DNA from 2 places in the Nocardia sp. NBC_00565 genome. Region 2 is predicted to be linked to the other one. Evidence: riboswitches for the same ligand, from Rfam matches in the RefSeq annotation. Region 2 holds a riboswitch; the other holds the start of a gene.
What was found. Region 2 has a riboswitch for thiamine pyrophosphate ahead of OG874_RS14290 (purine-cytosine permease family protein). Riboswitches for the same ligand answer to the same signal wherever they lie in the genome.

Region 1 (3,549 bases), 4.0 Mb from region 2:
CGGTATCCGGATCCAGTGACAGCGCGAACTGGTCGCGCCAGCGGAATTCGAAGCGCGCCTTGGACAATTCGTTATCGCGGTCCTGGGCGTGCGGGTGGCCCTTGGCGAGATCGGCGGCGTGCGCGGCGATCTTGTAGGTGATCACGCCGACCTTGACGTCATCGCGGTTGGGCAGGCCCAGATGCTCCTTTGGCGTGACGTAGCACAGCATCGCGGTGCCCGCCTGCGCGATGATCGCCGCACCGATGGCCGAGGTGATGTGGTCGTAGGCGGGCGCGATATCGGTGGCGAGCGGGCCGAGGGTATAGAACGGCGCCTCCTCGCACAGCTCCTCTTCCAGCCGCACGTTCTCCACGATCTTGTGCATCGGCACGTGGCCGGGACCCTCGATCATCACCTGCACACCATGGGATTTCGCGACCTTCGTCAGTTCGCCGAGGGTGCGCAGTTCGGCGAACTGGGCCTCGTCGTTGGCATCGGCGATAGAGCCGGGACGCAGACCGTCACCGAGGGAGAAGGTGACGTCGTAGCGCGCGAGGATCTCGCAGAGTTCGGCGAAGTTGGTGTACAGGAACGACTCCTGATGATGCGCCAAACACCATGCGGCCATGATGGATCCGCCGCGCGAGACGATGCCGGTGACCCGCTTGGCGGTGAGCGGCACGTACCGCAGCAGCACACCCGCGTGCACGGTCATGTAGTCGACGCCCTGCTCGCACTGCTCGATCACGGTGTCGCGGTAGATCTCCCAGGTGAGCGCCGTCGGATCGCCGTTCACCTTCTCCAACGCCTGGTATATCGGCACGGTGCCGACCGGGACGGGGGAGTTGCGCAGGATCCATTCGCGCGTCTCGTGGATGTTCTTGCCGGTGGACAGATCCATGATGGTGTCCGCGCCCCAGCGGGTGGCCCACACCATCTTCTCCACCTCCTCCGCGATCGAGGAGGAGACGGCCGAATTGCCGATATTGGCGTTGATCTTCACCAGGAACTTCTTGCCGATAATGGTCGGCTCCAGCTCCGGATGCTTGTGGTTGGCCGGAATCACCGCCCGGCCCGCCGCGACCTCCGCGCGCACGACCTCTGCGGTCACGCCCTCGCGCGCGGCGATGAAGCGCATCTCGGGGGTGATGATGCCCTGGCGCGCCCAGGCCAGCTGGGTCGGCGGACCGGCCACCTCGGGCCTGGGCCAGCCGTCGCGCAGCTTCGGTAGACCCACCTCCAGATCGATGCCGGCCGCGTCATCGGTGTACGGGCCCGAGGTGTCGTAGACGTCGAAGTGCTCCCCATTGGTCAGGTTGATCCGACGCACCGGAATGCGCAGGTCATCGACCTCTTGGTAATGCTTGACGCTGCCTTCGATCGGACCGGTGGTCACGGAATCGACAGGTGTGCCCATGAATTTCCTTCCCTACGCCGGCATTACCCGGTCAGGTTCATACGGTCGACGGCCCTGACGCCCGAAATGGGCTAGCCGTCCTCTCAGCCCGCTGGTGCGAGCCCCCGTGGGTGTGTGAAATTTTCCAGCCCGACGATACCTTTCCATGTCCGCGCCCTGCCCGGCGATCGGAGGAACATCCAGCGAAGCGCCCGCCGCCCGCTACCCCACCGGTAGATTCCACAACGTGAAATTCACCCTGGAGGTAGACCTGGATGCCCTGCCAGACGGCGTGAAAGCCCCCGCCGACCTCGCCGACGAACTCGGCCGCATCCTCCGCTACTGGGGCGGCAATATGAAGCACTACCAACTGATCGAGGGTGACGCCTCCCCCATCTACAACTCCGGCTACCACGAAGTCGGCTCCTGGCAGATCACCTGACCCGGATACCCGAACTCGGTCAGTCGACTTTGCCGTCAAAGGCGTCTTGCATGGCTTGGAGGTTGATTTTCTTCATGCCGAGCATGGCCTTCATGGCGCGGTTGGCGGCGGCGCGGTCGGGACTGCTGACGAGGGCGTCGGCTTCGGCGGGCCAGATTTGCCAGGGGATGCCGTATTTGTCGTTGAGCCAACCGCACTCGATTTCCTGGCCGCCGTCGGCGGTGAGCGCCGTCCAGAGGCGGTCGACCTCGTCCTGACTGTCGCAGTTGACCAGCAGGGACATGGCGTGTGTGTAGTGATAGTCGCCGCCGCCGTTGATGGCGGTGAACTTTTGACCTGCGATCTCGAAGTCGACGAGCATAACGAGTCCGGCCTCCCGCGGCCCGGCCTCGCTATAAGGCGTGATGTTGATGATCTTCGCGTCCTCGAAGAGGGAGCAGTAGAACTTGGCGGCCTGCTCGGCCTCGGTGTCGTACCAGAGGTTAGTGACGATCTTCTGCATGATGGTCCTCCCGACCGGAGTGCTGGTACCTGCACTAATGCAGACGCGGTGGCAGACCGGAATTCATCGCCGACGAGAAGCTCGTCTCTGACCGGTCCGGTTCTGGTCGGGGGACGAGCACCCGGGTAGTCAGCGTTCGCGGGGGCCGATGGGGAAGCCCAGGGCGCCGAAGGTGGCGTTCAGGTTGATTTCTATTTGGGTTAGTAGGGCGTTGAAGTCGGCCAGCATGGAGACGATGTCGTCGGTGCGGCAGCCGAGTTGGTTCGGGGCGTTGGGGGCCAGGCGGGTCTTCAGCCAGTTGAAGGTGTCGGCCATGCCGAGGGAGGGCAGGGTCAGGTGTTCGCTGAGGTGGTCGCGTTTGTAGACGATCGACGCGCCGTCCGCGCACCACTGCTGGGTCAGGCGATCGGTGGTCCAGATCGGGACGGCCTCGTCGAGGACGCCCTGGTAGACGAACAGTGGCGCGGTCGGCGTGTGCTTGCCGAGCACCGTCGCGTCGAAGACCTCCCGGATCTGCGGTAGCGCGAGGTACTGCGCGATCGGAATCGTCAGTATCCGTTGGTAGTCGGTGAACATCTGGGTCAGTGCGTTGCGCGGCAGGCACTGCGAGTTGGTTTGGTTCATCAGCGCCTTGCCCTCGGGCGTCAGGTACTGATCGCTCGTCTCGCGGAACTTCGGGTAGGCGTTGTAGAGCGAGGAGATGCCGATGCCGATGAGGCTGGAGAACATCGATCCGTTGACGTGCAGCAGGGATTCGACATCCGAGACGGGAGCGCCCAGCGCCGCCCCCTGCACATGCAGCTCGGGCGCGTAGCTCGGCTGCAGCTGCGCGGCCCAACCGGTGCCCATCCCACCGCCGGAGTAGCCCCACATCGCCACCGGCGTATTCGCGCCGTCCAGGCCCAGCGGTTCGAAGCGCTCGGCGGCCCGAATGCCGTCCAGCGTCATATATCCCGGCTCCTCGGCCACCGCGAGATGCCCATTGAGACCCTCGTAGTCCGGCACCGAGATCGCCCAGCCCTGACTGATCAGTGCCGCGATCGCGATCAACTCGCTCTGTGAATGCACGCCCTCGACACCGGGCAGCCCGGCACCCTGCTGCAGCACGAATGACGGCGAGCAGTTGATGCTGGCACTGTCGTAGTAGAACTGCAGCGAGACCAGTGGCCGCGACCGGTTCGGGTCCGCGCCCGCGGGCAGGATCACGGTGGTGACGGCGACCGTCGG
Region 2 (3,549 bases):
TGCCTTCGACGACCAGGTCGAATTCATGGGTGGCGACGCTCATCGAGCAGCGCGGATCGCGCGCCAGGTTGCGGCCCTTTCGAGAGTGGGCGCCGGTCACGAACCAGAAGGCGCCGTCGACCCAGAGGGCACCCAGGGAGGTCACGTGTGGGCTGCCGTCCTGGTTGATCGTGCTCAGCCAGCAGGTGTGCCGGTCGAGGCCGCCGCTGCCAGGGGCCAGTTCGATGCCTGCGTCGAGCCGCGCTCGAATACCCGACCAGTCCAGCGGCGCCAGCTCGTACAGGTCGGCGAGGTTGATTACGTCCATACCAGTAGCCAGTCCAGCGGCGCCAGCTCGTACAGGTCGGCGAGGTTGATTACGTCCATACCAGTAGGACGGTGCGCCGATCGGAAACTCACCGATGCCGGCGAATGGGTTGCCCCGGATCTCGGAACGGGCACTGCAAACTCGAACGATGCCCGCAACCGCGCGGATCGCCACAGTAAACTCCAGTAAATGAACGCGGCCCTGCCGACTGTCGGAGTGGAAGAGGAGTTCCTGCTGGCCGATCCCGCCAGTGGCGCGCCGGCCCCGAGAAATGTCGAAGTCGCCGCGGCGGCGGCCGAGGTCGGGATCGATCTGCAGTTGGAGTTGACGCGCTGTCAGATCGAGACCAATACCGAAGTCCATACCAAGACCTCGGAATTGCTCGATGACCTGCGCCGATTGCGCACGGGCGTGGCGAGTTGCGCGGAAAAGCACGGTGCGCGGCTGCTCGCGGTGGGGGTGCCGCCTGCGGTGCAGGACGAGTTCCCGGTCACCGATACCCCGCGCTATCAGCGCATCGAACGCAATTTCGGCATGCTGGCCCATGAGCAGGGACTGTGCGGCTGCCACGTCCATGTGGGGGTGCCCGCGCGCGACGTCGCGGTGCGGGTGGGGAATTATCTGCGGCCGTGGTTGCCGGTGTTGTTGTCGTTGACAGCCAATTCGCCGGTGTATCGCGCCACCGATACCGGATACGCCAGTTGGCGCAGCATCATGTGGCGGCGGTGGCCGAGCGCCGGGCCGCCACCTTTCTTCGCATCCATCGCGGATTACGACGATATGGTCGAGATGATGCTGGCCAGCGGCAGCATCCTGGATACGGCGATGGTGTATTGGGATGTGCGGCCCTCAGCGTCGTTCCCGACCGTCGAGGTGCGCGTCAGCGATGTGCCCGCGACCGTCGAGGAAACCGCGTTGCTGGCCACACTCATCCGCGCCGCGGTCGCGATGGCGCTCGAGGAGAGGCGGCCCGCGCCCCCGGTGCCGGCGGAGGTGTTGCGTGCCGCGTATTGGAAGGCCGCGCGGTCCGGCCTGGACGGTGACGGCCTCGACACCCGCACCGGACGCACTGTGCCCGCCCGCATATTGCTCGACCAGTTGATCGACTATGTAACCCCGGCGCTCGAGCAGTCGGGCGATCAGGAGTTCGTCGCCGCGGCGGTCGCGGCAGTCGCGGCGCGCGGCAACGGCGCCCGACGACAGCGCGCCGCCTTGCGCGCGCACAACGACGTCACCGAGGTCATCGATGAGCTCGCCGCCGCTACTCTCGAAGGCTGCTATTGACCGGCGGGCGGCAAGCCGAAGACGGGGCGCGGTCCACCGTCACGGACAGCTTGAACCGCGACGAGCGCCAATAGCGTCGCGCCGTCACCGAACTCATTGCGGCCTCCCACCCGAGACGTTCTACTACATAGCGTAGTTGATACGTCCGTCGGGCAAAAGGGTCAGCCGATGACGGAGTTCATGATGGTGCCCGCACTGGTCGCGATGACACCGCCGATCATCCCTCCGGCGATCATCTTCGGTGACTCCAGCGTGCCGCCGTTCCACTTCTCCCAGGCGAACCGGCCACCCGCGTAGGTGATGCCGCAAACGCCCGACAGCAGCACCAGCCAGGTCAGATATCTGACCATCTGGAGGATCTTGTCCGAGGCGGGCGGCGCCTCGGGAGTCGGGTTGCCGATTTGGGCCAGTACGGTCTCGTGCAAGGCGATCAGGATCATGGGCGCGCTCATTCCAGGTCGATGCGGACGAGAATGGCAGATAACCGAGCGATAACCAGATCGGTACCCGACAGTATGGGCGGCGGATGCGATTTTCGTGGGGCGTCCGCGGAACCTGTCTGTTATGTCCGATGGCCGCACCGCGCGCAGCGGGTGTACTATTCGCCCGAACGACCCACGCGGGAGCTCGGGCACGGCCGGGCTGAGAGGGCGGACCCCACGTTTCGCCGACCGCATGAACCTGTCCGGGTAATGCCGGCGTAGGGAGAGCGGTACCGGGATGTCTGCACCCACCCTTGATCGACGTGAAGCTCCGCTGACCCTGGACCAGCCCGCACCCAAAGTGCTGTCGTTCTGGGATCAGAGTGCGTTCTGGGCGAACCTCGGGGTCAGCTTGTTCGCGTTCTCCGGCGCGTACACGGTGCTGGCGCCCAATACCGACGGCGCGGCGCAGATCTCCATCGCCGCGGGCATTCTCGCGATGATCATCGGGACGGTAGTCGGCGGTCTCATGCTCGGACTGGCCGCGATACCGGGAACCGAGACCGGCAAACCCGCGATGATGCTGCTGCGCGGGCTATTCGGCGCAAAGCTCAGCTATCTGCCGACGGTGCTCAATATCGCGCAGCTGATCGGCTGGGGCACCTTCGAGCTGATCGTCATCGGCAACGCGGCCGAAGAGCTGTTCGACGGTGGACCGCACTGGGTCTATGTGGTCGCCGCGGGTGTGCTGACGACCGTGTTGACGATCTGGCCGCTCGGTTCGGTGCGGATGCTGCGGCGGTTCGTGACCGTCGGCGTGGTGATCGCCCTGATCTGGTTCTATCTCCAGTTCATTCGCGAGGGTCTGCCCGATCTCACCACCAACCCGGGCCCCAAGAGCAGTGGACCGTTCGGTGTCGATTGGAATCTGTTCTGGGTCGCCACCGATGCGGCACTGGCGGTTTCGATCTCGTGGGTGCCGGTGGCCGCGGACTACACCCGGCACTCGCGCAGTACCCGCGCGGCATTCGGCGCGGCGAGTGGGGCGTATGCGTTCACCCAGATCATCGCGTACGTGTTGGGGCTGTTCGCGTTGGCGCTCGCCTCCGGTGACGGCGGGGTGTACTCGCCGTTCCTGACGGTCAGCCTGGGTGCGGTGTTCTTCTTCATCTTCGTATTCCGTGAGGCCGACCAGTCTTTCGCGAATGTCTACTCGACCGCGGTGTCGATCCAGAACCTCGCGCCGCGGGTCGATCGCCGGGTGTTGTCGGTCGGTCTCGGTGTGCTGATCACGTTGCTGGCGCTGCGGCTGAATATGGAGAACTACTTCGGCTTCCTCGGCCTGATCGGCTCGGTGTTCGTGCCGCTGCTCGGCGTGCTCGTCGCGGACTTCTTCCTGCGCGCGAAGGGGCAGTGGAATACCTCGATCGACGCGCCCTCGCGGTGGGGCATGGTTTTCGCGTGGCTGGTGGGGCTTTCGGTATACCAGCTGATCAACCCGGGCGATGCTGGCGTGTGGACCGACTTCTGGGTGCA

Region 1: linked by a shared signal. The riboswitch ahead of thiC (phosphomethylpyrimidine synthase ThiC) and the one ahead of OG874_RS14290 (purine-cytosine permease family protein) in region 2 are both predicted to bind thiamine pyrophosphate.

The regions. Positions count from the first base shown of each region.
Region 1 is NZ_CP107785.1:6,979,821-6,983,369, reverse strand. It holds gene thiC (phosphomethylpyrimidine synthase ThiC) at 1-1,399, opposite strand, end outside; TPP riboswitch at 1,392-1,517, opposite strand; gene OG874_RS32115 (hypothetical protein) at 1,626-1,820, shown strand; gene OG874_RS32110 (VOC family protein) at 1,840-2,322, opposite strand; gene OG874_RS32105 (lipase family protein) at 2,452-3,549, opposite strand, start outside.
Region 2 is NZ_CP107785.1:2,979,410-2,982,958, forward strand. It holds gene OG874_RS14275 (pyridoxamine 5'-phosphate oxidase family protein) at 1-307, opposite strand, end outside; gene OG874_RS14280 (carboxylate-amine ligase) at 497-1,591, shown strand; gene OG874_RS14285 (hypothetical protein) at 1,753-2,031, opposite strand; TPP riboswitch at 2,201-2,315, shown strand; gene OG874_RS14290 (purine-cytosine permease family protein) at 2,312-3,549, shown strand, end outside.